One region of the Amycolatopsis sp. NPDC004625 genome, then DNA from elsewhere that is predicted to be linked to it. Evidence: riboswitches for the same ligand, from Rfam matches in the RefSeq annotation. Region 1 holds a riboswitch; the other holds the start of a gene.

What was found. A riboswitch is a leader RNA that binds a small molecule or an ion and turns the genes downstream of it on or off. The one in region 1 is predicted to bind S-adenosylhomocysteine.
Region 2: another riboswitch for S-adenosylhomocysteine. It lies ahead of metH (methionine synthase); the one in region 1 lies ahead of ahcY (adenosylhomocysteinase).

The regions. Positions count from the first base shown of each region.
Region 1 covers NZ_JBEXKX010000003.1:332,890-347,439, reverse strand. The annotation lists gene ABZW17_RS05295 (ABC transporter ATP-binding protein) at 1-1,295, opposite strand, end outside; gene ABZW17_RS05290 (TetR/AcrR family transcriptional regulator) at 1,289-1,954, opposite strand; gene ABZW17_RS05285 (ATP-binding protein) at 2,299-3,561, shown strand; gene ABZW17_RS05280 (roadblock/LC7 domain-containing protein) at 3,558-3,995, shown strand; gene ABZW17_RS05275 (DUF742 domain-containing protein) at 4,019-4,393, shown strand; gene ABZW17_RS05270 (ATP/GTP-binding protein) at 4,368-4,994, shown strand; gene ABZW17_RS05265 (styrene monooxygenase/indole monooxygenase family protein) at 5,018-6,244, shown strand; gene ABZW17_RS05260 (Ku protein) at 6,319-7,206, shown strand; gene ABZW17_RS05255 (hypothetical protein) at 7,321-7,530, shown strand; gene ABZW17_RS05250 (metalloregulator ArsR/SmtB family transcription factor) at 7,774-8,103, shown strand; gene ABZW17_RS05245 (cation transporter) at 8,100-8,735, shown strand; gene ABZW17_RS05240 (hypothetical protein) at 8,764-8,919, opposite strand; gene ahcY (adenosylhomocysteinase) at 9,044-10,504, opposite strand; S-adenosyl-L-homocysteine riboswitch at 10,588-10,665, opposite strand; gene ABZW17_RS05230 (GNAT family N-acetyltransferase) at 10,697-11,179, opposite strand; gene ABZW17_RS05225 (diiron oxygenase) at 11,221-12,111, opposite strand; gene ABZW17_RS05220 (TetR/AcrR family transcriptional regulator) at 12,198-12,860, shown strand; gene ABZW17_RS05215 (ATP-binding protein) at 12,910-13,311, opposite strand; gene ABZW17_RS05210 (hypothetical protein) at 13,379-13,615, opposite strand; gene ABZW17_RS05205 (S1 family peptidase) at 13,951-14,550, shown strand, end outside.
Region 2 covers NZ_JBEXKX010000007.1:117,394-131,943, forward strand. The annotation lists gene shbA (RNA polymerase sigma factor ShbA) at 1-455, shown strand, start outside; gene ABZW17_RS10295 (LysR substrate-binding domain-containing protein) at 452-1,291, opposite strand; gene ABZW17_RS10300 (bile acid:sodium symporter family protein) at 1,388-2,356, shown strand; gene ABZW17_RS10305 (dihydrofolate reductase family protein) at 2,419-2,940, shown strand; gene ABZW17_RS10310 (hypothetical protein) at 3,081-3,359, opposite strand; tRNA gene ABZW17_RS10315 (tRNA-Ile) at 3,545-3,618, shown strand; gene ABZW17_RS10320 (dihydrofolate reductase family protein) at 3,782-4,381, opposite strand; gene ABZW17_RS10325 (metalloregulator ArsR/SmtB family transcription factor) at 4,385-5,176, opposite strand; gene ABZW17_RS10330 (hypothetical protein) at 5,210-6,181, opposite strand; gene ABZW17_RS10335 (hypothetical protein) at 6,357-7,325, shown strand; gene ABZW17_RS10340 (hypothetical protein) at 7,548-7,742, opposite strand; gene ABZW17_RS10345 (hypothetical protein) at 7,793-8,311, opposite strand; gene ABZW17_RS10350 (isoamylase early set domain-containing protein) at 8,515-8,796, shown strand; gene ABZW17_RS10355 (LysR family transcriptional regulator substrate-binding protein) at 8,801-9,493, opposite strand; gene ABZW17_RS10360 (DUF5997 family protein) at 9,536-9,907, shown strand; gene ABZW17_RS10365 (aminotransferase class V-fold PLP-dependent enzyme) at 9,904-11,106, shown strand; gene ABZW17_RS10370 (TIGR03619 family F420-dependent LLM class oxidoreductase) at 11,142-12,008, opposite strand; S-adenosyl-L-homocysteine riboswitch at 12,298-12,376, shown strand; gene metH (methionine synthase) at 12,391-14,550, shown strand, end outside.

The sequences.
Region 1 (14,550 bases):
CCGTAGCGCAGGTTGCTCGCCACCGTGCCGGCGAACAGGTACGGCTTCTGCGGCACGAGCCCGACCGTGCGGGCGAGCACCGCCGGGTCGAGGTCGCGGACGTCGACGCCGTCGACCTTCACCGTGCCGGCGGTGGCGTCCATCAGCCGGGGGATCAGGTTGAGCAGCGTGGTCTTGCCGGTGCCGGTCGACCCGATCACGGCGGTGGTCTCACCCGGGCGCCCGATCAGCGAGATGTCGCACAGCACCGGCTTTTCCGCGCCGGGGTAGCGGAACTCGACGCCCGAGAGCTCCAGGTGCCCGTGCACCGCGCCGGGCCGGATCGGCGTCACCGGCGGGCGCACGCTCGACTCGGTGTCGAGCACCTCGCTGATCCGCTCGGCGCTGACCTCCGCGCGCGGCACCATCATGAACATGAACGTGGCCATCATGACGGCCATCAGGATCTGCAGCAGGTAGGACAGGAACGCCGTCATGGCGCCGATCTGCATGCTGCCGGAGTCGATGCGCTGGCCGCCGAACCACAGCACCGCGACGCTGGACACGTTCATCACCAGCATCACGATCGGGAACATCAGGGCCATCAGCCGCCCGACCCGCAGCGAGACGGTCAGCAGCTCGTCGTTCGCGACGTCGAAGCGCTGCCGTTCGTGCTTGTCGCGCACGAACGCCCGGATGACCCGGATGCCCATGATCTGCTCGCGCAGGATCTGGTTGATGCGGTCGATCCGGACCTGCATCAGGCGGAACGCGGGCCGCATCTTGGCGATGATGACCCCGACCGAGACCGCGAGCACGGGCACGATCACCAGCAGCAGCGACGACAGCGGCACGTCGAGGTTCAGCGCCAGGATGATGCCGCCGACGCACATGATCGGCGCGGACACCATCAGGGTCAGCGTCATCAGCACCAGCATCTGGACCTGCTGGACGTCGTTGGTGGTGCGGGTGATCAGCGACGGCGTGCCGAACTGGCCCACCTCGCGGGCCGAGAAGTCCTGCACCCGGTGGAAGACCCCGGCGCGGATGTCGCGGCCGATCGCCATCGCCGTGCGCGCGCCGAAGTAGACCGCGCCGATCGAGCCGGCGATCTGGGCCAGCGTGACGGCCAGCATCACCGCGCCGATCCGCAGGATGTAGGCCATGTCGCCCTTGATCAGGCCGTTGTCGACGATGTCGGCGTTCAGCGTCGGCAGGTAGAGCATGGCGATCGTCTGCACCAGCTGCAGCACGACGATCACCCACAGCGTGCCCCGGTACGGGCGCAGGTGGCTGCGCAGGAGCTTGACTAGCACAACGGTTCCCCCAGTGGAGTGGTGGTGTTCGGGTCGGGTGTTCCTTCGGTGCCACCGGTCAGGGTCGGCATCCCGGCGGCCAGCTCGTCCAGCAACCGCTCCAGGGTCGGCAGGAGCAGTTCACCTTCGGTCGTGAACCAGTTGACGAAGGCGACGCGGACGGCGCTTTCCACCGAGGAGGCCATCAGCCGGCACAGCAGGTGGTCCACACCGCCCACCCGTTTCGCGATCGTCTCGGCGAGGACCCGCTCGACCGCCGCGTGGGCGTTCAGGAACTCGCCCCGCAGCATGAGCTGGCCCATCAGCTCCCGGATACGGGCAACATACGCGCGATCCGGCTCGCCTTCACGCGAATATTGCTCGAGCACGGCCTGCTTGACGGACTCCCAGAGCGGTTCCCCCGCCGGCCGGGCGAGCAGGGCCTCGCGCATCCCCTCGTGGCGGTCGACGACCACGGCGCAGACCGCCTGCTCCTTGCTGGAAAAGTAGTTGTTGAACGTGCGGGCGGAGACGCCGACCTCGGTGGCGATGTCCTCCACCCGGACGTTGTCGAGCCCCCGCTCCAGCGTGAGCCGCAGCGCGGCCTGCGCGAGCGCCCGGCGGGCCTCGCGCTTCTTCCGCTCCCGCAGGGTGAGCGTCGGGAGTTCGTCCGGTGGCATGTGCAGAGTGTAGCGAAAAACTTGCGTGCCCCGCAAAAAATTGCGTGGCACGCAAGTTTGGGACGAACCGGACATTGCCTGGTTTGCGGGTCCGTTCGGCCTCGGCTGCGGAATCCGGCCGTGTGCGCTGTGTTGCGGGGTGCAAAATGCAAAATTGAACCGAATGGCCTAATCCACTGCGCTCACCAGCAGCGACGCCCGCCCTTCGCGATCACGCACCGCGATCGTACGGGGACCGGCTGTGGACATCCCACGAACCTTTCTGCTTGCATGTCCCGCATCGCCGCCGGGGGTCGGCGCACACCGACGTTTCGCGTACCCGAGCAAGGAAGAAGTGGGACCACATGGCGAGCCGGGCCCGGGAACTCCTGGATCGATCACGCGTCCTGCTGGACCGCTCGCGCGTGGCCACCGCGCAGTTCCTCACCGCGCCCCCGAAGCACCCGGGCCACGCGCCCGCGGCCGGGCCGGCGATCGCGGAGCTGTCGCCGGCCCTCACCCCGGTGCCGGACGGCGAAGGCGTGCTGGCCGAGATCTGCGCCAGCGTCGCCCTGCGTGATCTGAACCTGCTCGACCAGCTGCTCGCCCGGCTGGAGGAGCTGGAGGCGGGGGAGGAGGACCACCACCGCCTCGCCGAGCTCTACCAGCTCGACCACCTCGCCACCCGGCTGCGCCGCAACGCCGAGAACCTGCGGGTGCTCGCCGGGCAGGACACCGCCGGGGACGCCGCCCGCGCGACCTCGGTGCTCGACCTGATGCGCGAGGCGATGTCCTCGATCAACCACTACGCCCGGATCACCATCGGCCGGGTGGTCAACCTCGGTGTCGTCGGTTTCGCCGCGGAAGACCTGGGCCGGGTGCTGGCGGAGCTGTTCGACAACGCCGCCAACCAGTCTTCGCCGAGTTCGCCGGTGCACGTGAGCGCCCACCTCACCGAGCAGGGCAGCGTGCTCGTCCGGATCGAGGACGAGGGCATCGGCGTCCCCGCCGACCGCATCGGCGACCTCAACGCGCGGCTCGCGGCGGGCGGCGACCTCGACGACGCCTCGGCGCGGCACATGGGCCTCGCCGTGGTCGCCCGCCTCGCCGCCCGGCACGGCGTCACCGTGCGGCTCGACCGGCGCAGCCCGCACGGCACGGTGGCCACCGTGCTGCTGCCGACCGGCGTCGTCACCGAGCTCGCCGAGCACGCCTGGTCGGGTACGCGCACCGTTTCCGTTCCGGGTGCGCGGGGCGGAGCCCCGGACGGCGCCGCGCCGATCGAGCCGGTCAAGGCCGTCCGCGAGCCGGCCACCGGCGTGCTGCCGCGCCGCCGCGCGCGGGACGAGCCGGAACCGCCGCCGCGGCGGCCCACCCCGCGCCCGCGGCCGGTCGAGCGGGCCGTCGGCGGAACCACGGCCCACGGCCTGCCGCGCCGTGTGCCCGGCAGCATCCGCGGCGCCGCCCCGGAACCGGCGCCACCGCCACCGCCGGCGGACGGCGGCGACCCGGCGGCCGGGCACGAGCGGCTGCTGGCCGACCTCGGCGCGTTCGCCGACGGCGAGCAGGCCGCGCTCGCGGAGCACCGCACCCGGCAGGACGAGACGCCCGGAGGAACCACCCGGTGAGCACGCCCCACCCGGCCACGGCGAACTTCACCTGGCTGCTCGACGATTTCGTGCGGAAGGTCCACGGCGTCAGCCACGCGCTGATCATGAGCGTCGACGGCTTCCCGCTCACCGCCTCGGACTCGGTCGGCGAGGCCGAGGCCGAACAGCTGGCCGCGATCGCCAGCGGCCTGCTCTCCCTGGCCGGCAACAGCGCGGCGCTGTTCGGGAAGGGCGCCTGCGAACAGATCATCATCCGGCTCACCCACGGCTACTTCCTGTTCATGGGCATCGGCTCCGGTGCCGGGCTCGCGGTGCTGACCTCGGGCGAGGCGGACATGAAGGTGGTCGCCTACGAGATGACCCAGTTCATCACCAACGCCGGGCACGCGCTCACCCCCGAGGTGCGCGCGGAGCTGCGGCAGGTGCTGACCGCCCGCCGGCCCCGGATGTGAGCCACGTGCCCGACCAGGATGTGATGCCCGTGTCCGGACCGGACACCCCGTTACCGCGCCGGAGCCGCCGGATCCGCGCGTACGCCCTCACCGGCGGCCGCACCGGCACCCGCTTCCAGCTGCTGGTCGAGACGCTGGTCTCGGTGCCGGCGTACGACCCGGCGCTGAGCGGCACGCTGATGCCCGAATCCCGCGCGCTCTACGAACGCGCGCGGGTGCGGTGCTCGATCGCCGAGCTGTCGGTCGGCCTGGACCTGCCGCTGGGCGTGGTCCGGGTGCTGATCGGCGACCTCGCCGCCCAGGGTGCGGTGTTCGTGCACCCCACCGCGCACGCCTACCACCACGACACCACCGTCCTCGAGAGGATCCTTGATGGGCTCAAGCGGCTCCCCGCCTGAGGGCGATCTGCTGACGATCTCCGCGAAGATCGTCGTCGCCGGGGGCTTCGGTGTCGGCAAGACCACCTTCGTCGGTGCGGTGTCCGAGGTGCCGCCGATGAGCAACGAGGCGTGGATGACCGAGGCCGGGGAAGGCATCGACGAGATCCCGCCCGGTGGCAAGTCGACCACGACCGTGGCGATGGACTTCGGCCGGATCACCCTGCGCCCCGACCTGCTGCTGTACCTGTTCGGCACGCCGGGGCAGGCGCGGTTCTGGTTCCTGTGGGACGACCTGAGCCGCGGTGCGCTCGGCGCCGTCGTGCTGGTCGACACCAGCCGGATCGACGAGTCGTTCGCGGCGATCAACTACTTCGAGAACGACTCGGACCTGCCGTTCGTGGTGGCGGTCAACCAGTTCGAGGGCAAGCCGGTGCACGACCTCGACGAGGTCCGCGACGCGCTGGCCCTCGACCCGGCCGTCCCGCTGGTCACCTGCGACGCCCGCGACCGCGCGTCGACGATCGCCACCCTGACCGAACTGGTCGGCCACACGTTGTCGCTGGCGGTGCTCTCCGGCCCGGCGGGCCGCGAGCTCGCCGGCAGCACCCCGCACGCCTGAAACCCCGGAAGGTGAAGAGTTCCATGCGCAAGGTCCTGGTGGTGGGCGCCGGGCAGTCCGGGCTGCAGCTGGCCCTCGGGCTGCAGGCGAAGGACTACGACGTCACGGTGATGTCCGCGCGGACACCGGAGGAGATCCGGGCCGGGCGGGTGATGTCGACGCAGTGCATGTTCCACGACGCGCTGCAGCACGAACGCGACCTCGGGATCAACCTGTGGGAGGCCGGGACGGTGAACGTCGAGGGCCTCGGCGTTTCGGTGGCCGCGCCGGACGGCGGCCGCGCGCTCGACTGGTTCGCCGAGCTCGACCACCCCGCGCAGTCGGTCGACCAGCGGGTCAAGATGGCCGGCTGGCTGGAGCTGTTCGAGGACCGCGGCGGCAAGCTCGTCATCCACGGCGTGATGACGTCCGAACTGGACGCCCTGTCGCGGCTCTACGACCTGGTGGTGATCTCGGCCGGCAAGGGGGAGCTGGTCCAGCTGTTCGACCGGGTGCCCGAGCGGTCGCCGTACACCCGGCCGATGCGTGCGCTCTCGCTGGTCTACGCCCACGGCGTGCAGCGGCGGCCGGAGCACCCGGACCAGGTGGGGGTGCGGTTCAACATCGTCCCCGGCGTCGGCGAGCTGTTCATGATCCCGGCGTACACGCTGAGCGGCAACTGCGACATCCTCTTCTTCGAAGGGGTGCCCGGCGGGCCGCTGGACTGCTTCGACGACCACCCGGGCCCGGACGAGCACTTCAAGCGCGTGCTCGACCTGATGCGGCAGTACGTGCCGTGGGAGTACGACCGCTGCCGCGAGGCGGAGCTGACCGACGCGAAGGCGACCCTCGCGGGCGGCTACCCGCCGGTGGTGCGCCACCCGGTCGGCACCCTGCCCGGCGGTGCCATCGTGCTGGGCATGGCCGACGTCGTCGTGGCGAACGACCCGATCACCGGGCAGGGCTCGAACAACGCGAGCCACTGCGCGGCGACCTACCTCGACGCGATCGTCTCCCACGGCGACCGGCCGTTCGACGCGGCCTGGATGGAAGCGACGTTCGAGCGCTACTGGGAGTACGCCCGGCACGTCACCGAATGGACGAACGCGCTGCTCCTGCCGCCGCCCCCGCACGTGCTCCAGATCCTCGGGGTGGCGGGGCAGAACCCGGCGGTCGCGCGGCGGTTCGCCAACGGATTCACCGACCCGGCGGACTTCCGGCACTGGTTCATGGACCCCGCACTCTGGGAGAAATACCTGGCAGAGGTCTAGATCAGACTGTCGCCGGGGGGCGATCCGAGCTACGGTAACTACCGAGAGTGAAGGCAACCTCGGAGGTACGTGGCATGCGGGCGATGTGGAAGGGCTCGGTGTCCTTCGGGCTGGTCAGCATCCCGGTCCAGCTGTACGCGGCCACGGAGAACAAGAACGTCTCCCTCCGGCAGGTGCACGAGGCCGACGGCGGCCGCATCCAGTACAAGCGGTTCTGCACGATCGACGGCCAGGAAGTGCCGTACGCCGAGATCGCCAAGGGCTACGAGCTGCCCGACGGCGAGATGGTGGTGATCACCGACGCGGAGATGGCCGAGCTGCCGCTGTCCACCCAGCGCACCATCGACGTGCTGGAGTTCGTGCCGCTGGAGTCGATCGACCCGATCCAGTACGACCGGACCTACTACCTCGAACCGCAGAAGAACGCGGTGAAACCGTACGTCGTGCTGCGGGACGCGCTGCACAAGTCGAGCCAGGTGGCCGTCGCGAAGGTGGCGGTCCGGCAGCGGGAGAGCATGGCGGTGCTGCGGGTGCACGCCGACGTCCTGGTGATGACGACCATGCTGTGGCCGGACGAGGTCCGCGAACCCGACTTCCCGTTCCTGCGCGACGACCCGCCGCAGATCCGGCCGCAGGAGCTGACCATGGCGGGGTCGCTGATCGACTCGCTGGCCGAGCCGGTGTTCGAGCCGGAGAAGTACCACGACCACTACCGCGAGGCCCTCGAAGAGATGATCGAGGCGAAGGTCGCCGGCGACGAGACGACCAAGCCCGCGGCCGTCACCGCCAAGGCCGACGTCGTCGACCTGATGGCCGCCCTCCAGGCCAGTGTGGACGCCGCCAAGAAGTCGCGTCAGTCCGCGTCGGAGGCGTCCTCTTCGGATTCCGATGCGTCCGAAGAGGACGAGAAGCCGGCGAAGAAGAAGCCGGCCGCCCGCAAGCGGGCCCCGAAGTCCGCCTGAGCCCGCCTGAGCCCGCCCCGGACGGGTGGTTGCGCCGACACGCCGCCCGGCTGCCGCGCCCGCGTGCTTCCCGGTCCTACCTTGGGGTGCACGAGCGCGGAAGGCGGTGCGGACATGGAGTGTGCTTCCTGTGACGCGGGGATCGATCACTGCCACGGCACGCTGGTGGTGCACCCGGAGCGCGGGTTCGCCGAGTGCACCGAACCGGCCTGCGTGGACGGTGACCGCGTCCGGCACGCGCTGATCGTCGACTGCCAGGGCATCGGCGGCGGGTGCGGCTGCGCCGCCGGGCCGCGGAAGTCCTTGCTGCGCCGGGTTTCCTGAGCCTCCCGCCAGGATCGTGCCGGCCTTCCCGCCAGGTTTCCGCGCCCGGCGGGAAGGCCGGCACGGCGTCAGGAAGCCGTCAAGGTCGTAACCCGATCGTGTATGCAGCTGTGTACACCGGCTTGGCGATGTGCTAACACTAACGAGGTCCTTCGGCTCTCCCTCCCCCTCGGAGCCGGAGGACCCCTTCATTTCCGCGGTGTCCGCTGTGGATACGTCAGTCTTGGATGTACAGTTCACTGCATGGTGACCTGTGAGACGCGCGAGTCGGCGCTGGCCCGGATCGGGCGCGCCCTGGCCGACCCGACCCGCTGCCGGATCCTGACCGCGCTGCTCGACGGCCCGGCCTACCCCGGGCGGCTGGCCGCGGACCTCGGGCTGAGCCGGCCGAACGTCTCGAACCACCTGTCGTGCCTGCGCGGCTGCGGGCTCGTCGTGGCCGGCTACGAAGGCCGTCAGGTGCGGTACGAAATCGCCGACGAACACCTGGCCCGCGCGCTGCGGGAGCTCGTCCAGGTCGTCCTGGCGGTCGAACCGCAGCCCGCGTGCGAGGACGAGGTGGGGGCGAGGTGACGTGCGCCGACGGCTGCTGCGCGCCGCCCGTGGTGGCGCCGGACCGCCGGGCGGCGCTGGTGCGCCGGGTGCGGCTGCTCGTGGCCGCGACCATCACCTACAACGTCGTCGAGGCGGTCCTCGCCCTCGGTGCCGGTGCCGCGGCGTCGTCCGGCGCGCTGATCGGCTTCGGGCTGGATTCGGTGATCGAGGTGGCGTCGGCGGCCGCGGTCGCGTGGCAGTTCTCCGGCCGTGACCCGGAAGCCCGGGAACGGCGGGCGCTGCGGGCGATCGCGATTTCGTTCTTCGCGCTCGCGATTTACGTGACGGCGGAAGCAGCCGGAACGTTTTTCACCGGCACGGTGCCGGAAACTTCGCGAACCGGAATCGTGCTCGCGGCCGTTTCTCTGGCGGTGATGCCGGCCCTTTCCGCGGCCCAGCGCCGGGCGGGGCGCGAGCTGGGGTCCGCCAGCGCCGTCGCGGATTCGCGGCAGACTTTGCTCTGCTCTTGCCTTTCCGCGGTGCTCTTGGCGGGCTTGCTGCTCAACGCCCTGTTCGGCTGGTGGTGGGCCGACCCGGCGGTCGCACTGGCGATCGCCGGGGTGGCGGTGCTGGAAGGCCGAACGGCCTGGCGCGGCCAGCATTGCTGCTGACGCGCCAGGCCGTGGCGGAGTCTCGAGATCAGTACCAGTGCGCGCGCCCGCCGATCCGGCGGCCGGTGCCGCCCAGGATGGCCAGTGCCACACCGGCCACCGCGAGAATGATGCCGATGGTGTACAGCACCGGGATACCGACGATGAACCCGATGATCAGGAGGATTACACCGAGAACGATCACTTGACACACTCCTTCGCACGAGACCCGGCCCGGCTCCGTGCCGTCCGGGCGGATGCGCTTCTCTCGACGGGAGGATGGCCAGTTTCCCGATAAACCAAACTACGGCGAATGGAGCAATCTTGCGTCAGTACCGATAGTGATCGAGCTTGTACGGACCTTCGACGTCGACGCCGATGTATTCCGCCTGGGCCTTCGTCAGCTTGGTGAGTTTCACACCGAGGGCGTCGAGGTGCAGGCGAGCCACCTTCTCGTCCAGGTGCTTCGGCAGCCGGTGGACGTCGGTGGCGTACTCGCCGGGCTTGGCGAACAGCTCGATCTGCGCGATGGCCTGGTTGGTGAAGGAGTTCGACATCACGAACGACGGGTGGCCGGTCGCGTTGCCCAGGTTCATCAGCCGGCCCTCGGAGAGCACGATGATCGCGTGGCCGTCCGGGAACGTCCACTCGTGCACCTGCGGCTTGATCTCCTTCTTCACCACGCCGGGCAGCTTCGCCAGCCCGGCCATGTCGATCTCGTTGTCGAAGTGCCCGACGTTGGCGACGATCGCGTTGTGCTTCATCCGGCCCATCTGCGCCGCCGAGACGATGCCGAAGTTGCCGGTGGTGGTGATGAAGATGTCCGCCGTCTCGACGACGTCGTCCAGTTCCACGACGTCGAGGCCGTCCATGGCCGCCTGCAACGCGCAGATCGGGTCGATCTCGGTGACCGCGACCCGGGCGCCCTGGCCGCGCAGGGCCTCCACCGCCCCCTTGCCGACGTCGCCGTAGCCGCAGACGACGACGCGCTTGCCGCCGATCATCACGTCGGTGGCCCGGTTCAGGCCGTCCACAAGGGAGTGCCGGATGCCGTACTTGTTGTCGAACTTGGACTTCGTGACGGAGTCGTTGACGTTCATCGCCGGGAAGAGCAGCTCGCCGTCCTTGGCGAGCTTGTAGAGCCGCTTGACGCCGTTGGTGGTCTCCTCGGTGACGCCGCGGATCTCCTTGGCCATCCGGGTGAAGCGGTCGCCGTCGGCCGCCAGGCTCGCACGGAGGGTGTCGAGGATGATCCGGTACTCCTCCGGGTCCTCTTCGGACGGTTGCGGCACGGCGCCGGCCGCCTCGAACTCGACTCCCTTGTGGACGAGCAGGGTGGCGTCCCCGCCGTCGTCGAGGATCATGTTCGGCGCCTGGCCGCCGGGGAAGGCGAAGAGCCGGTCGGTGCACCACCAGTACTCTTCGAGCGTCTCGCCCTTCCAGGCGAACACCGGGGTGCCCGCCGGGGCGTCGACGGTGCCTTCGGGGCCGACGACGACCGCGGCCGCGGCCTCGTCCTGGGTGGAGAAGATGTTGCAGGACACCCAGCGCACCTGGGCGCCGAGCGCCACCAGCGTCTCGATGAGCACGGCGGTCTGCACGGTCATGTGCAGCGAGCCGGCGATGCGCGCGCCCTTCAGCGGCTGTGCGGCGGCGTATTCGCGGCGGATGGCCATCAGGCCGGGCATCTCGTGCTCGGCCAGCCGCAGCTGGGTGCGGCCGGCGTCGGCGAGGGTGAGGTCGGCCACGGCGAAGTCGAGGCCGTTTCGGGTCTGCAGTTTGTCACTCATGCTTGCACGCACTCCGGAGTCGTCGAGGATGCGCTCGGGAGGCGGCGTCGAAGTCCTTGCGGACAAAGAAGAAGGCACCTCCCTCGCGGGAGGCGCCCTTGGAGTCGTGTGCCGGGCCGAGCGTGGCGGAAGTGGCTTCCGTCGCAGCGCCTCTCGGCCCGAGTCCAGGATGGCAAAGCCGCCGCGAGGCTGTCAAGCGAGCGAGCAGGCCATGAGAACGTCGTCGACGTCGGTCCCGTCGATGCGGAATTCGCCCCGCAGCACGCCTTCCACCACGAACCCGCAGCGTTCGTAGACCCGCCGGGCGCCGGTGTTCGGCCCGAGCACCCGCAGCGTCACCTTGCGGGCACCCTGCCGCCGCGCCTCGGCCACGGCGGCCTCGACGAGCCGCCCCGCGATCCCGAGCCGCCGCCGGTCCGGGTCGACGGCCAGCCCGTCGAGCACGAGGACGTGCCGGTGGGCGGGGATGCCGAACCCGGCACCGAGCCGCACGTACCCGGCGACCACCCCGTCGTGCTCGGCGACGAGAACGTCCCCGGGGCGCGTGCCTTCGGCGAAGAACGGCGTGCCGGCCGGCGGTGCCGGGGCGGGGGAGACGGCCGGGGTCCAGGTGCGTTCGTCGAGCTTCGCGAGCACGGGTTCGTCGTCCTCGCGGGCGGTCCTGGTGGTGATCACCCGGGTATCCTGACGGAATCCGGTGTGGCGCGCGAAGGGTTTCAGACCAGGTGCGCGCGCCGCCAGATGGACTCCGAACGGCCGCCGACCAGGCCCGCTTCGCGCAGGAACGGCACGATCTTCTCGGCCATCCACCGCCGCGTCTCGTGGAAGTGCGGGTTCGCCAGCGCCGCCGCGCGGCCCTCGCGGGGGTCGATCCCCACGCTCCGGTAGATCCGGGCGTCGACCATGCTGTCGACCACGCCGAACGCGACCAGTGCCGTCCGCAGCCGGTGGCGCTGCAGCGCCGCCTTCGTCAGCTTCGGCGTCTCGCGCAGCACCTCTTCCTTGGCGAACCGGACGTGCCGGGCCTCCTCGACCACGTGGATGCGGTTGACCGAGCGGATCAGCGGCTGGATGCCGTCGTCGTCCATCATCGAGCGCTGCAGGCGGTCGGTGGTCTCCTCCGCGACCAGGACGCTGGCGAACATCGACGGCCCGGCCGCGGTCGCGCCGAACACCTTCGCCGCGCGGTGCACCACCTTCGGGACGCCGTAGCGCGGGACACCCAGCCGCTCGGCGGTGCGGGCGAACATCACCGAGTGCCGGGTCTCGTCGCCGATCTCGGTCATCGCGTACTGCGCGTGCTCGGTGCGCGCGTCCAGGTCGAAGACGTACCGGGCCAGCAGCTGCATCAGGACGATCTCGAACCACAGGCCGACGCTCATGATGCTGGCGATCTCGTGCTTGGACAGCTCGATCCGCTGCTCGGGCGTCAGTTTCGCCCAGAGGCCGGTGCCGTAGAGGGAGACGCGTTCGAGCGGCATGTACGCCTTGCCCTCGGCGAGCGGCGCGTCCCAGTCGATGTCGACGTACGGGTCGTAGGAGTTCTTCGCGGAGCTCCTGAGCAGGCGAGCCGCGGTGACGTCCCGGTCCTGGGCCTCGACGCCCATGGCCACCTCCGGAAGTAGGGGGTACATGCTGTACTAGCTACTTCGGGAGCGTACACCGCCCGGCCGGTCCTGAGTAGGCTTCCGCCGTGACCAAGGTCGACGGACGGGCCGCGCGCTGGGCGGGCCAGCAGGAACGGCGGCGCGCCGAGTTCGTCGACGCGGCGCTGGCCGCCATCGCCGAGCACGGCCCGGACGTCTCGACCGAGCAGATCGCCGAACGCGCCGGCGTCGCCCGCACCCGCCTCTACCGGCACTTCGACGGCGCGGCCGACCTCCAGCGGGCGATCGCCCGGCGCGCGGCCGAGCTGGTGACGGCCGACCTCGCGCCGCTGTGGCACCCCGAAGGCTCGCCGAACGAGATGATCTCCACGGTGATCTCGACGCACCTGCGCTGGCTGACCGAGCACGCCCCCCTGCACCGCTACCTCACGCGCACCGAGCCGGGCGGCCCCGACGTCCGCGGCGCGATCGCCCGCCACCTCAGTTCCCTGTTCACCGGCTACCTGACGGCGTTCGGCCTCGACCCGGCGCCCGCCGACACGATCGCCTTCGGCCTGGTCGGCTACGTCGAATCGGCGACGACCCGCTGGCTCGACCACCCGGGCGCGCTCAGCCTGGCCCAGCTGACCGCCCAGCTCACCGGCACGATCTGGGCGATGCTGGACCACACCCTGCGGGCCGGCGGGGTGACCCTCGACCCGGACCGCCCGCTGCCCCTGCCGGAGGAGGTCTCCCGCGGCTTGTCGTGAGTGTTAAGGCGCGTTCTAACACTGTTTCTCACTCACGACGAGACTGGCGCTACGCGCAGGCGAGCCGTGCCCAGACGACCTTGCCGTCGTCGTGGTGGCTCACGCCCCAGCTTTCGGCCAGTTCGTCGACCAGGAGCAGGCCCCGGCCGCCCGCGTGGCCGGGGACGCGCAAGCGTGGCTCGCCGGTGCCCACGTCGGTGACCGCCACCGTCACCTCGCACGGGTCCGCCGCGAGGTGGAGCCGCAGCTGGCAGGGGCCGGTGGCGTGGATGTAGGCGTTCTCCAGCAGTTCGCCGACCACGATCAACGCGTCGACCCGGTCCGCTTCGGCCAGCGACGCTAGCCTGGTCCCGGCCCAGCGGCGGCCGGCGGCCAGTCCCGACGAGCCCGATCCGGTCAGGTCGAGCACGTCCCAGCCCGGTTCGCGCGCCGCGCCCCAATTCACTCGCACCGTGCGACCCCTCCTTCTCGGATAAGGCCTACCCGGAAAAACCGGCGTTACACGTGTGGGGGAGGTGTTACGGGAGTCCGCAGCCCCAGCGGAACGCCTCCCGCAACGCGGTGACCAGCACTTCGTCGTCGACCTCACTGGGCTGGTCGCCCATCGGCAGCCAGAGCTCGTCGTCCGGTGTGCCCGGAATGACGCGGGTCAGGGTGACGCCGGGATAGGCGAGCGTCTCGGTTGCACCGTCGGCGCCCGGGACGGTGATGCGCCGGGACTCCGCCCGGACGAGGACCTTCCGCTGGTCGTTCATGCCGTCTCCCCGGCGGGCACGGCGCGCCCCGAGGGGGAGGAGAGCGCGCCATGTCCGTCTTTGAAACGGTACGCCGCGCCCGGGTGGGCGGCCCCGGAACCACTCGTACGCCGGAGCAGCGGAGCGTGACCGGGCGTCCCGGCTGCTTTGCGCGAACTCGCCGTGGGCGAATTGCCCGGTACCTATCTTTTGTCCTTCTCCGACGAAAGTCGGTTCCGCCCGCCGGGGCCGCGGCCCACCCTCGACCGCACCGGACCTCCGGTCGGCTCGACCCCCACCGTGGCCGGCGCGGCCACCCCGCGCGCCGGCTTTGCCCGCGAAAGTGAGTTACCGGCATGCGCAGAACGTCCCCGGGACACCACCTCCTCGCCCGCTCCGCCACCGCGCTCGTGGCCGCCGCCGCGGCCACCGCCTTCTTCACCCCGGTCACCGCGACCGCCACCACCATCGACGGCTACTCGCCCACGGTGCAGCACGACGCGGTCGCGTCCCTCGCCGCGGAGGCGGGGATCAGCGAGTCCGCCGCCGTCGCCCTGCTGCGCACGCAGGCGGCCAGTGTCGAGACCCTGCACGCGGTCACCGCCGCCCTCGGGACCCGGGCCGCGGACGGCTACCTCGACGCGGCCGCCAAGCCCGTGGTCAACGTGCTCGACCAGGCCGCCGCCCGCCAGGCCGAGCAGGCCGGCGCGCAGGCCCGGCTCGTCAAGCACGCCACGGCCGCGCTGGCGAGCGCGCAGAACGCCCTGCAGGCGCTGCCCGCGGTGACGCACACCGCGATCGGCCTCGACCCGGCGGCCAACCAGGTCGTGCTGACCGTGGCCGACGCGGCCAAGGGCACCGAAGCCCTGCTGAAGGCGGCCGGAGCACTGGGCGACCGGGTCCGCGTCGAACGGGTCGCCGGCGAACTGCACACCGCGATCTACAACGGCGAGGCG
Region 2 (14,550 bases), on a different contig from region 1:
GGGCGCGCGTCGGCCGCCACGAGCGGTCGTTCGCTTCGGCCGACGACGTCGCCCAGGAGGTCTGCCTGGCCGTGCTCACCGCGCTGCCGTCCTACCACGACCAGGGCCGCCCGTTCCTGGCCTTCGTCTACGGCATCGCCCAGCACAAGGTCGCCGACGCCCACCGCGCGGCGGCCCGCAACCGCGCCGACCCGGTGCCCGAGGTGCCCGACGGCGTCAGCGAATCCGCCGGCCCGGAGCAGCGGGCGCTGCGGTTCGAACTGAACGAGCGGCTGGCCCGGCTGCTGGACGTGCTGCCGGCGAAGCAGCGGGAGATCGTGGTGCTGCGGGTGGTGGTCGGTCTGTCGGCGGAGGAGACGGCGGCGGCCGTGGGCTCGACCCCGGGCGCGGTCCGCGTCGCCCAGCACCGCGCGCTGGGCCGCCTGCGCCGGCTGCTCACCGGCGAAGAGGACTAGGGGTCGCGCCGGACGCGTTCGAGGACGAACTCCGCCAGCGCCGCCGCCGGCCCTTCCACCGCCTCGCGGGCGAGGAGCATGAACTCGATGTCGCCCGGTTCGGGCAGGCCGTCGAGCTCGATCAGGTCGGCCGGGACCAGGCTGCGCGCGTGCAGGGTGACGCCCAGCCCGGCCGCCGCCGCGGCGCGCAGGCCGGTGAGGCTCGACGTCTGGCACGCCGCGCGCCACTCGAGGCCCGCGCGTTCGAGGACCTCCACCGCCAGCTGCCGCGTGATCGACGGCATCGGGTACTGCACCAGCGGCACCGGCTGCCCCGGTTCCAGCACGGTGGCGGCCGACCCGATCCAGACCAGCGGCTCCCGCCACAGCAGCCGGCCGTGGTGCGCGCCCGGCCGGCGTTTGCCCAGCACCAGGTCGAGCTGGCCGGCGCGCAGCCGCTGGGCGAGGACGTCCGACAGCTCGACGGTCAGCTCGACGTCGACCAGCGGGTGACTGCGGCGCAGCCGGTGCAGGATCTCGGGCAGCTCGCCGAGCGCGAAGTCCTCGGACACGCCGAACCGCACGCGGCCGCGCAGCTCGGCGCCGCGGAAGTGCCGCTGCGCGCGTTCTTCGGTGTCGACGACCGTCTGCGCGAACCCGAGCATCGCCTGCCCGCGCGCGGTCAGCTCGACGGTGTGGGTGTCGCGGGCGAACAGCAGCCCGCCCGCGTCGCGCTCGAGCCGCCGGACGTGCTGGCTGACGGTCGGCTGGCCGACCCCGAGCCGCCGCGCGGCCGCGGTGAAGCTGCGCGTCTCGGCGACGGCGAGGAACGAACGGCACAGGCGCGGGTCCAGCACGGCGGCACTCTATCGCGATTCGCGATGACAGTCAGTCCGGTCATCGGGGTTCACAATGAGCGGGCGGTGGCCGAAACTGGGAGGGGAAGGAGATCCATGCCCCGCCTCGACCCGTTCGTCCTCGCCATCCTCGCCACCGTCGGCGTCGCCACCCTGCTGCCCGCGTCCGGCGCGGTGGCCGGCGGCTTCGGCGCCGCCACCACCCTCGCCGTCGGCCTGCTGTTCTTCCTGTACGGCGCCCGGCTGTCCACCCAGGAGGCCCTGGACGGGCTCCGGCACTGGCGGCTGCACGCGGTGGTGCTCGCCGCGACGTTCGTCCTGTTCCCGCTGCTCGGCCTGGCGCTGTTCCTGCTCCCCGCGTCGGTGCTGCCGCCGCAGCTGGCTGCGGGCGTGCTGTTCCTGGCCGTGCTGCCCTCGACCGTGCAGTCGTCGATCGCGTTCACCTCGATCGCCCGCGGCAACGTCGCGGCGGCCATCTGCAGCGCGTCCCTGTCCAACCTGGCCGGCATCGTGCTGACCCCGCTGCTGGTGGCCCTGCTGCTGGCCGGCGACGGCGCGGGCGTCGACGGCTCGGCGGTGCTCGGGATCGTGCTGCAGCTGCTGGCACCGTTCGTGGCCGGCCAGCTGGCGCGGCGCTGGATCGGCGGCTGGATCAAGCGTCACTCCGCGCCGCTGAAGCTGGTCGACCGCGGTTCGATCCTGCTGGTGGTCTACACGGCGTTCAGCGCGGGCATGACCGAAGGCATCTGGCACCGGCTCGACGTCGGGCACCTGCTCGTGCTCGTTTTGGTGTGCGGCGCGCTGCTCGCGGCGGTCCTGGCCGCGACCGGCTGGGGCGCCCGCCTGCTCGGGTTCGCCCGCGCCGACCGGATCACCATCGTGTTCTGCGGATCGAAGAAGAGCCTGGCCAGCGGCCTGCCGATGGCGACCGTCCTGTTCGGGCACGCGCAGGTGGGGCTGATCGTGCTGCCGCTGATGCTGTTCCACCAGATCCAGCTGATCGTCTGCGCCACGCTGGCGCGCCGCTACGCCGCGGCTTCGACGCCGGAGCTCGTCCCGGCCTGACCGATGAGTTTTCCGGGCGCGCCGCGTCGGTACGGGAAAACCCCGCACCGGAAGGCAGGCCCATGGCCAGGTTCCTGTACCACGTCACGATGTCCCTCGACGGCTTCATCGCAGCCCCCGGCGACGACATGTCGTGGCTCGGCGGCCTGTCCACGGGGCCGAACCCGGCGGCCGAGCGCGTGCTCGGCGAAGTCGGCGCGGTGCTGATGGGCCACCACACCTACGCCCCGGCGACAACGGCCGAAGGCAAGGTGTACGGCGGCCGCTGGCACGGCCCGATCTTCGTGGTCACCCGCGACGCGGCACCGGCACCGGGGTTCACGCTCGTCCCCGCCTTCACGGAGGCGGTGGCGGCAGCCTCGGAGGCGGCGGGCGGGGACTACGTCGCGGTGCTGGGTGCCACGACGGCCCGGCGGTGCCTCGAAGCGGGGATGCTCGACGAGGTCCTGGTCCACGTGGCACCGATCCTGCTCGGCGACGGTGTCCGCCTCTTCGAGCACCCCGGTGGTACGCGGGTCCGGCTGGATCCCGTGGAGCTGAGCCACGCCGGGACGATCGCGAACGTCCGGTACCGGGTGGCGTGATCCGATGTGGACGGTCGCGGTCGGCGCCCTTGGATCCGTCCACTGTGTCCGCTGTACGCCGCCAGCCCCGTTCCGCCCAGCGACCGACGGGGCAACTGAGCGGAATCCGCAGCAAAACCCTTGCTCACCAAGGATTTCCGTCACCGCGGCCGGGGCGAAGGCTTCTTCCGCAGCTCCTCCGCGAAAATCGCGTCCACCCGCGAAGCCGCCCGGCGCAAACCGCGGACCGCGGACGCGATCAGCAACGCCAGCGCCACCGTGAACAGCAGCACCAGGCCGATGGTCGCGGGGTTCGCCACGAGAACCTCCCGGTACTGGTGCGCGAGGTAGCCCAGGCCGGCCCCGGCGGTGAACGCGTCCAGCAACGCCAGCCGGGCCGCCCGGTCGCGGGACGAGCCGGCCCGCAGCGCAGAGGCCATCACTTCCACCCGCCAATCCGGTCAGCGGTGACGCCCTTGCAACCTAGACGAGCGTGCGCCGGTCGGCGGGCACTTCAACCTGTTTGGCCTACCGGATCTGCCCGGATGGCCGCTGTGATAACTTGGAGCGAACTGAGTGTCTTGTGCACATGCAAATCCTCGTGTCGCCTGCGCGCCGAGGACGGGGGGCGGTAGCTCAGTTGGTTAGAGCAGGGGACTCATAATCCCTTGGCCGCGGGTTCGAGCCCCGCCCGCCCCACGAGGCCGCGAGCCCTGTTCGCGTGCCTTCGGCACGCTCCCGGTGCCCGCAGTGTCTTCCCGGGGGATAACCCCCGGACCCCCAGTGGCGCAACGCGGCTCGCCTGGCGCCCGTCCCCCGCGCAAAGCGGCTCGTGTCGCGTCGGCGCAAAGCGGGCGCGGGGTCAGGGGGTTCGGTCGTAGACCACTGCCGTTTCGCCCAGGGCGCCGGTTTCGTGGTGGGTCAGCTGCCACTTCGAGGGCGGGAGGCCGTCTTCGAACAGGCGGGGGCCGCCGCCCGTGATCTCCGGGCAGATCAGCAACGACAGGCGGTCCAGGAGGTTCGCCTCCAGCAAGGGCCTGATGATGCTTGCGCTGCTGTTCACCAGGATGTCACCCTCGCCTTCGGACTTCAGCGCCGCCACCACCTCGGCCACCGGGGCGTTGACCAAGCGCGTGCGATCCCACGGGGCCACCGTCAACGTGCGGGAGAACACCACCTTTTCCACGTCCACCAGCCACTTCGCGTAGCCGCGGTCGCGGGGGTCCGCGTTCTCGTCGGCCGCCACGGTCGGCCAGAAACCCAGGAAACCCTCCGCGTTCCCGCGGCCCAGCACCGCCGTCGTCGCGCCCTCCCAGATCCTCGTCAGGTAGCGCCGCGCGACCTCGGTGGTCGCGTACGACACGATTGCGCCCATGTCGGCGGGTCCCGCCGGGCCGTGGTAACGGCCGTCCAGCGTCAGGCTCAGGTTGGCCGTTACGCGGCGGCCGGTTGACTTCGTCATGGTTCAGGCCTTTCTCTTCGCGAGTACTTCGGTCAGGTGGTCGAGGACCTGGTGCCAGCCCGGTTCGATGCCGGCGATGAACGGCACCGCCTCGACGGTTGTCGCCGTGATGCCCAGCTCGAGACGCAGCCGGGTGCCGCCGGCCGCCGGTTCGAGGTGCAGGTCGTAGTGGCCGGTGAACGACGCCGGGCCGGTCACCGCCAGGTCGAACACCAGGTGCCCCGGCTCCTCCGCGACGAGCACCCGGCCTTCCGAGGGGTACTCGGCGTCGGCGTCGCGGTAGCGGAGGACGACCCGGCCGCCCGGGTGTGGCTCCAGGACGCAGGCGGTGACCGTCATCGACGGCGGCACCCACCAGGACGCCAGCAGCTCCGGCTCGGCCCAATGCCGCCAGACCACGTCGGGCGGCTCGGGCAGCAGGCGTTCGAACGCGAACGATCGCCCGTCCGCCCAGCGGTCGCGGTCCGCGGCCGCCGCCTCCCGGTCGATCGCCGCGCGGTAGCGCGCGACGACGTCCCGCTCCCCCGCGTGCCCTTCGGTGGCCTCGGCCAGCTCGCGCAGCCGGCCCGCGAGCGCCGCCAGCGGCTGCGCTTCGAGCGCGTGCACCCGCCGCTGGCCGAGCGGGAAGACGGTGACGAGCCCGGCCCGGGCCAGGGTCTGCAGGTGCTTGCTGGTCTGCGGCTGCCGCAACCCGGTCAGCTCGGCCAGTTCCCCCACCGAGCGGGGACGTTCGGCGAGCAGTTCGACGATGCGCCAGCGGGCAGCGTCCCCGAGAGCGGCTGCGATCCCTTCCATGGGACCCAGTATTCACACAGCAGAATATTCACGTCAAGGAATATCTTGCCCGGGCAGCCAGCGGAGGCCGTAGGCGTACCCGAGCTGCGGCGCGCTGAACTCCTGGGCCACTTCGCACGCGCCGTCGAGCGGCAGGCCCGGTCCCGGCTGGGGCGGGTCGGCGAGCACCGAGGGCGGCACCCGGTCCAGCCGCCACACCACTCGCGGCGGCCGCCGCGGGTCGAAGCGGACCCGCACGGTGAACGACTCGCACGTCACCAGCGGCACGAACACGTACGACGGCCGCGTCGGCCGGCCGTCCTGGAGGCGGAACACCAGCGAGTACGTGTGGCTGTCGCCGCGGGACAGCGGCCGCGGCAGGTCGAGCAGCCAGCGGAAGTGCCGCTGGCCCTCCCGGTGCCCGGCGCTGATCCGGGCGCCGTGCTGGGCGTCCGCGGCGACGACGCGCTCGCCGTCGCGGTCGTCGTAGGTGCGGGGCACGGTGAACTGCGCGGAGATCCGGCCGAGGTCGTCGGTGGTCGCGACGATCAGGCGTTCCTCGGTCACCTCCGGCTCCGGGGTGTCGAGCCGCACGAGCACCTTGAGCCGCTTGACGAACCAGCCGCGGTCCGGATCGGGGACGCCGTCGCCGGGCCGCGTGCCGGCCTCGATCTCCGCGGCGAGGCGGGCGAACGAGCGGTCGATCCGCCGCCGCGCCGTGCGTTCCGAAACGCTCAGGCGTTCGGCGAGGACGCCGATCCGGTCGCTGAGCAGGGCGTGCTGCGCGCCGGGCGCGATGGCCAGCGCGACGTTCACCGCCAGCCGGTCGTCGTCCGGGAAATCGGCGATGGCGGCCGAAATGGCTTCGCGCAGAACGCGCCGCGCGTCCCGGTCGCTCGTCGTCCGGTGGATTTCGCACCAGCCGGAGACGAGCGGCCCGAGCCGGCTGCGCAGCCGTTCGGCTTCCAATCCCCAGCCGCGCCGCAACGTGGTGAGTTCCCGGAGCAGCCCGTCCTTGTTCGCCATGGGATTTCCATTGTGGCACGCGGCCTTCGCGGCGATCGGCGGCGCTCGCTGCGCCGATCAGGTGATTCGGGGAGTGGCCCGCGATTGGCCAGTCCGCCGTCGATTCGACCCGCCCGTGGCCTTTTCCCATTCTCCGGCTGGCCGACCATTTTCCCGTCGACATCGGGGAGGAAGGTTGCTCGGCACTGTGCACCCGGCCGACGTCGCCGGGGTCCGGCGGCTGGCCCGCGACGGCCTGCTCGCCGGCTCGGCGGCGGCCGCCGCGCCCGGCGCGCTCGCCCGGCTGCGCGGCGGGGTCTACAGCGTGGCCTGGCCGCTCGTCTTCACGCGGATCACCCGGCCGCTGGAGCACCGGCGCCGGCACGCGGACTGCGCCCGCGGGCTCGCGTGGCTGCGGCCCGACTGCCTCGACCGCTTCCACGACGACGTGGAAGCGGTGGTGGACCACGCCCTGCGCCGCGCGACGGACCCGATCGAGAACCTGGAGGGCTGGCTGGCCACCCGCCTCAACCCGGCGACGGTCGACGCCCACCGGCGCCGGCGCGGCGAAATCGGGGCGCTGCAACGACCGCGTCTCCCGTCCTGGCTGGGCGACGCCCTCGGCGGCGACCCCTGGCTGTGCGACCTGGCGGTGCAGATCCTGATCTGGGTGGGGGTGCCGGCGACGGCCGGAGCGGAACTCTGGCCCCTGGACGGCTGGGCGGCCCGCCGGACCGAGCTGACCGGCGAGCCGGTGGCGGACCGCGAAACCCTCGACGGCGAGGTGCGGCGGGTCCTGGCGGCGATGCGTACCCGCGAGAAGTGGCACGCGGAGCACGTGGAGCGCCCGCTGGGCCACAAGCAGGCCCCGGTGGCCCCGATGCCGGCGGAGCTCCCGGCCCTGGAGCTGGTGGGCCGCGACGAGCTGGCCGACGCCCGGCTGGCGGAACTGGCGGAAGAGGCGTTGGCGGCGATCGAGGTCCGCCTCAACCGCGGCGAACCGGCGGCCACGGCGGTCACGACGGTGCTCCGGCTGGTGTTCGGCGGAATGGCCGAGGAGGAGTCCGGCGAGCCGGCCCGCGACGAGTGGCTGGTGGCGGCCCTGGCGGATCCGGTGCGGCTGGACGGGATCGTGGCAACGGCGCTGGCGATTCTGGGCCGCTGACCAGGGACTTGACCGGGGACGGCGACGCACGCCGGCCGGCCGCACGCGGCGGTACCGGCCGCTCCGGCGAGAACCGGCACGCATGGCCGGCCTCACCGCCCGACCACGCTCACCGGCCCGAACCCCGTCCCGCGCAACCGCGCTCACCGGACCGGACCCCGCCCCGCGCAACCGCACTCACCGGACCGGACCCCGCCCCGCGCGTCCCGAGCCGAGGCGTGATCACCTCGCCGGGTCCCGGCCGGCCTCACCCACCCGGCGGCAGCGGGCCTCGAACGCCGCGGCCAGGGTCTCTCCCGGGCAGCCCGCCGCCCTCGCCCGGGCGGCCGCCGCCGTCAGTTCGGCCAGCAGGACCTCCCGCACCGCCAGCCGTGCGGTGTCCGAGAGTCTCGAGGACGGGGCCGCTGCTTCGGTCACCCTCGGCCTCCTTCCGCTCGCCGGCCCAGACTTCACCTGACGGACAACGCTCAGCGCCACCACGGCGGGGGTGGCACCGGCAGCCGCAGGGGGCAGCCGCCCGTGTGGCGACCCGTCCAGCAGTCCGCCAGCCAGCGGGTCAGCGCCACCGGGCCCAGGAGGCTGTCCTCCCAGACCGGGGTCAGCGCGCCCGCCCGGCGCAGGACCGCTTCGGCCGTCACGCAGAACGACACCACCGCCGCGACCGCCGCGTCGGCCCGCTCGGCCGGCCAGGCGACCGCGGCTCCCGGCAGCCGGGCCGGGATGGCCAGGCCGGTGGCCACCGTGCAGTTGCGCGCCAGCAGCACGGCGAGATCGAACTCGACCGCTTCGGCGTGACGCTGTCTTGCTCGCCAGCGCGGCGAAGCCGCGGCCGCGTACAGCCCGGCCAACCGGGCGGCGGCCAGCCCGTCCCACACCGTCAGGATCACCGCTCGCGTATCGGCCGGATGGACCTCGGCGAGCTCGTGGGTGACAGCGCAGAGCCAGGCACACGGGTCCTTGACTTGACGATCAGCGGCGACAGTCACGGCAGTCAGTTTCCCACCGAGGCGCCCGCCCAACACGAAATGATCATGGTTCGGCCCAGGACCACCCGGTCAGTGGCGAACCGTTGAGCGGCGCCGTAACCCGATCGGGCACTGGGCGTGACCAAATCGTCACAGGTGTGCCATCATGTCGGCGCTCAGTGCCGAGCACGTCCTCCCGCCCGTTCCCGCGAAAGGCCCCACGAGTGATCAAGATCAGCAAGAGCCGGGCCGGCACCCAGCGCGTCACCTTCAGCCTCCCGGCCGGCGCGCCGGCCGGACGGGTGAGCGTCGTCGGCTCGTTCAACGACTGGACCCCGGGCCGCCACCACCTCACCCCGCGGTCCAACGGCCGCCGCTCGGCGTCGATCGACGTGCCGCCGGGGACCGTGCTCCAGTTCCGCTACCTCGGGGAGGACGGCCACTGGTTCGACGACCCCGACCTGCCCGACCGCGCCGACGGCAACTGCGTCTGCACGACACCCTGACGGCTCAGGCCCGCCGGCGCCGCTTCCCCGCGCCGCCACCGCGCCGGACCGGCTTCGCGGCGGCGGGCTTGCGCTCCGGGCGCTTGCGTTCCGCCGGCGCCGGTGGCCGCCCGCGCGTGCTGTTCACCGTGCGGCCGCGGACGATCCCGATGAACTGCTCCATCAGGTCCGACGTCTCCTCCTCCAGCCACGACAGCGCGACGCTCGACTGCGGCGCGTCCGTGAGCGTCCGGTAGGTGAGGTCCCGGCGGTGGTGCAGCCGGGCGAGCGACTGCGGGACGACGAGCACCCCGACACCGGCCGCGACCAGCTCGATCGCGTCCGCCGTCGTCTCCGGCCGCGAGACCGCCGGCCGGCCGGGCAGCGCCTCCCACTCCAGCGTGTCGTCGAGGGCGTGCAGCACGACGTCCTCGGCCAAGTCCGCTGTGGACACTTCGTCCGCCGCCGCGACCAGGTGGTCCTTGGGCACCACGACCACCGTCGTCTCGGTGTAGAGCGGGATCGCGTGCAGGCCGTCGCGGTCGATCGGGGACCGCAGGAGGGCCGCGTCGGCGTCGCGGGCGCGCAGCAGGCCGGTCGCGTCCGCGGCGGCGACCGGGACGAGGGTCAGCGGGACCTCCGGCACCCGCTCGGCCCAGGTCCGCACCCACTTGGCGGGCGTCGCTCCCGGGACGTACGCGAGCTTGAAAGAGGTCACCGGGTCAGGTTACCGGGAGTGACGCTGGCTACCCTGGACGGCATGACGTCGCACAAGACCACCCAGACGATGAAGCCCGCGACGGCGGCGAAGAAGCTGGGTGTGTACCTCGAAGCCACCCCCGCGGAGTTCCGGGAGGGCGTCGTGACGCGCGACGAGCTGAACGCGCTGCAGGCCGACCCGCCGGAGTGGCTGCGCGAGCTGCGCCGCACCGGCCCGCACCCGCGCCCGGTGGTGGCGGCGAAGCTGGGCGTCTCGATCGGCGGCCTGACCCGCGGCGGGATCACCGAGCCGCTGACCACCGAGCAGATCGACGAGCTGAAGGCGCAGAGCCCGGACTGGCTGGTGCGCGAGCGCGCCACGCAGGCCGAGGTGCGGAAGGAAACGGTGCGGGTCAAGGAGAAGGACCGCTGACCGCCGCCGACCTCTCGCCCGAGGCCGCGGACCGCCTCGACGCCGGAGACGAGCTCGCCGCCTTCCGCGAGCGGTTCGTGCCCATCGGCGATCCGGACGTCGTGGCCTACCTCGACGGGAACTCCCTGGGCCGCCCGCTGCGCGCCACCGCCGACCGGCTGCAGGAGCTCGTCGCGCACGAGTGGGGTGGCCGGCTCATCCGGTCGTGGGAAGAGCGCTGGCTGACGCTGCCCGAGGAAATCGGCGACGAGCTCGGGCGCGTCGCGCTCGGGGCCGCCCCCGGCCAGACGATCGTCGCCGATTCGACCTCCGTGTGCCTCTACAAGACGCTCCGGGCCGCCGTCGCGCTGCGGCCCGGGCGCGACGAGCTCGTCACCGACACCGCGAACTTCCCCACCGACCGCTTCCTGGTCGAGAGCGTCGCCGCCGAACTCGGCCTCACCGTCCGGTGGGTCGAAGACGACGACGTCGCCGCGGCGGTCGGGCCGCGGACCGCCGTCGTCACGCTGTCCCATGTGGACTACCGGTCGGCGGCGATCACCGACCTGGCCGCCGTGACGGCCCTGGTGCACGAGCGCGGCGGCCTGGTCGTCTGGGACCTCTGCCACAGCGTCGGTTCGATCCCGGTCGAGCTCGATGCCGCCGAAGCCGACTTCGCCGTCGGCTGCACGTACAAGTTCCTCAACGCCGGGCCCGGCGCGCCCGCGTTCCTCTACGCCAACGCGCGCCACCACGAGGCGTTCGGCCAGCCCGTCACCGGCTGGATGGGCGCGGCCGACACCTTCGGGATGGCCGCGCAGTACGTGCCCGCGCCCGGAATCCGGCGCGCGCTGTCCGGTACGCCGCCGGTGCTCGGCATGGTGGGCGTCCAGGAAGGCGTCGCGCTGCTGGCCGAAGCGGGGATCGACCGGGTGCGGGCCAAGGCCGTGGCGCTGGGCCGGTGGGTGCTCGCCCTCGCCGACGCGTGGCTCGTCCCGCTCGGCTTCACCGTCGCTTCGCCGCGCGAAGACGACCGCCGCGGCGGTCACGTCACCCTCCGGCACCCGGACGCCGAGCGGCTGTCGCGGGTCCTCATCGACAACGGCGTGCTCATCGACTTCCGCCGGCCCGACGGGATCCGGATCGGGCTGAGCCCGCTCACCACCGGCTTCGCCGAGGTCCGGCGGGCGATGGACCGCATCCGCGAGCTCGCCGGCTGACCCTCCCCCGGCCCTCGTGAGTGGTAAGGCGGGTTCTAACCCGCCTTACCACTCACGACACCCAGGCCGAGCTTTCCGGCCAGCCGGCCGATCCACGCTTCCACTTCGTCGGGCGCGCGGTCGGGGAGGCCGAAGATCGTCTCGGTGACACCCAGGGAATCCAGGTGCGCCAGGCGTTGCGGGTCGGGGCGTTCGCCGAGCGCGCAGATCCGCGGGGCACCTTCCCGGCCTTCGGCGTGCCAGATCTCCTTCAGCAGCGCCACGTGCCCGTCGAGGTCGGTGTCGGCCGGCGTGGTGATCCAGCCGTCGGCGTGGCGCGCGATCCAGCGGAACGTCTTCTCGGTCGGGCCCGCGCCGAGCAGCACGGGAACGTGCGCCTGGGCCGGCTTCGGCCACGCCCAGCTCGGCCCGAAGGAGACGAACTCCCCGTCGTAGGCGGCTTCTTCTTCGGTCCACAGTGCCCGCATCGCCTCGAGGTACTCGCGCAGCGCGGTCCGGCGCCGGTTCCCGGGCACGCCGTGGTCGGTCAGCTCGTCGACGTTCCACCCGAAGCCGGTCCCGAGCGTGACGCGGCCGCCGGAGAGGTGGTCGAGGCTGGCGATGGTCTTGGCGAGGGTGATGGGGTCGCTTTCGACCGGCAGGGCGACGGCGGTGGAGAGCCGGATCCGCTCGGTGACCGCGGCGGCCGTGGCCAGCGCGACCCACGGGTCGAGCGTCCGGCTGTAGCGGTCGTCGGGCAGGGACGCGTCGCCGGTCCGCGGGTGCGGCGACTCGCGTCTGACCGGGATGTGGGTGTGTTCGGGGACGTAGAACGTCGTGAAACCCGCAGCCTCGGCGGCGCGCGCCGCGGAAGCCGGGGTGATGCCCCGGTCGCTGGTGAACAGCACGATTCCGTAGTCCACCCGGGGAGCGTATTAGAACGTGTTTCAGTTTTCAAGGCGGCGCTCGGGCCCGCCGACTGCGGAGCGTAACGTCGAGCGGCGCTGGAGCGACACTGGATGTGGCTCTCGTGCGCAGGCTGGAAGCAGCGCCCCGCCGCCGGCCCCGGCATGGTGGACGGGTCCGGGAACGATCGCGACGCGGAGGCAGGGTGGCTCGGGTGATCCATTGTGGACAGACGGCGTCCCATACCGTGGACGCGCCGCCGGGGCGGGATGGCGTGCGGGGGCCGGGTTCCGATACCGTGGACCACAGGCCGAGAGGCGCTGCAACGGACCGTGGGGTCCGCCACGCTCGGCCGGGACTGACCACCCAAGGGCGCCTCCCGACCGAGGGAGGCTGCCGGTGAACACGCCCGAAGCAAGGTTGCGCGAACTGCTCGACCAGCGGGTCGCCGTGCTCGACGGTGCCTGGGGCACCATGCTGCAGGGCGCCGGGCTCACCCCGGCCGACTACCGCGGCGACCGCTTCGGCGAGCACACCCACGACGTCACCGGCGACCCCGACCTGCTCAACCTGACCCGCCCGGACGTCATCCTCGACGTCCACCGCCGGTACCTGGCCGCGGGCGCGGACATCACCACGACGAACACCTTCACCGCCACCAGCATCGGCCAGGCCGACTACGGCCTGCAGGCGCACGTCCACGAGATGAACGTCCGCGGCGCGCAGATCGCCCGCCAGGCCGCCGACGAAGCCGGCGGCCGGTTCGTCGCCGGGTCCATCGGCCCGCTGAACGTCACGCTCAGCCTGTCGCCGAAGGTCGACGACCCGGCGTACCGGGCCGTCACGTTCGAGCAGGTCAAGGCGGCCTACGCGGAGCAGATCGCCGGCCTCGCCGAAGGGGGCGTCGACCTGCTGCTGGTCGAGACGATCTTCGACACGCTGAACTGCAAGGCCGCGATCGCCGCCGCCCGCGAGGTCGCGCCCGAGCTGCCGCTGTGGATCTCGGTGACGATCGTCGACCTGAGCGGCCGGACGCTGTCCGGGCAGACCGTCGAGGCGTTCTGGAGCTCCATCGAGCACGCGAAACCGCTGGTCGTGGGGGTGAACTGCTCGCTGGGCGCCGAAGAGATGCGCCCGCACGTCGAGGAGCTCGCGCGGATCGCCGACGCCTACGTCGCCTGCCACCCCAACGCCGGCCTGCCGAACGCGTTCGGCGGCTACGACGAGACCCCCGAGCAGACCGCCGGCCTGATCGGCGGCTTCGCCCGCGAGGGCCTGGTCAACCTGGTCGGCGGCTGCTGCGGCACGAGCCCGGCGCACATCGCGAAGATCGCCGAAGCCGCGAAGGGGCTCACCCCGCGCGAGGTGCCCGCGCCGCGCACGCACACGCGCTTCAGCGGGCTCGAGCCGTTCGGCATCGGCGCCGACACCGGGTTCGTGATGATCGGCGAGCGCACCAACGTCACCGGCTCCAAGCGGTTCCGGCGGCTCATCGAATCCGGCGACCACCAGGGCGCGGTCGACGTGGCGCTGGAGCAGGTCCGCGGCGGGGCCAACCTGCTCGACGTCAACATGGACGCCGACCTGCTGGAGTCCGAGGAGGCGATGACGACGTTCCTCAACCTCATCGCCACCGAGCCCGAGGTGGCCCGGATCCCGGTGATGGTCGACAGCTCGAAGTGGACCGTGCTCGAAGCCGGCCTGCGCTGCCTGCAGGGCAAGGGCGTGGTCAACTCGATCAGCCTCAAGGAGGGCGAGGAGCCGTTCCTGGCCCAGGCCCGCACCATCCGGAACTACGGCGCCGGCGTCGTCGTGATGGCCTTCGACGAGCAGGGCCAGGCCGACACCGCCGACCGCAAGGTCGAGATCTGCGGCCGTGCGTACGACATCCTCACGCAGAAGGCCGGTTTCGCGGGCGAGGACATCATCTTCGACCCGAACGTGCTCGCCGTCGCCACCGGCATCGCCGAGCACAACGGCTACGCGAAGGCGTTCATCGACGCGCTGCCCCGGATCAAGGAGCGCTGCCCGGGCGTCCACATCAGCGGCGGCATCTCGAACCTGTCGTTCTCCTTCCGCGGCAACGACGTCGTCCGCGAGGCGATGCACTCGGCGTTCCTGTTCCACGCCGTGCAGGTCGGCCTGGACATGGGCATCGTCAACGCCGGCCAGCTCGCCGTCTACCAGGACATCCCGAAGGACCTCCTCGAACTGGTCGAGGACGTGCTCTTCGACCGCCGCGAGGACGCGACCGACCGGCTGGTGGCCTTCGCCGAGAACGTCAAGGGCAGCGGCACCAAGCGCGTCGTCGACCTCTCCTGGCGCGAAGGCACGGTCGGCGAACGGCTGTCCCACGCGCTGGTGCACGGCATCGTCGACTTCATCGAGGACGACACCGAAGAAGCGCGGCAGCAGCTGCCCCGGCCCCTCGACGTCATCGAGGGCCCGCTGATGGACGGCATGAAGATCGTCGGCGACCTGTTCGGCTCGGGCAAGATGTTCCTGCCGCAGGTGGTCAAGAGCGCGCGCGTGATGAAGCGGTCCGTCGCCTACCTCGAG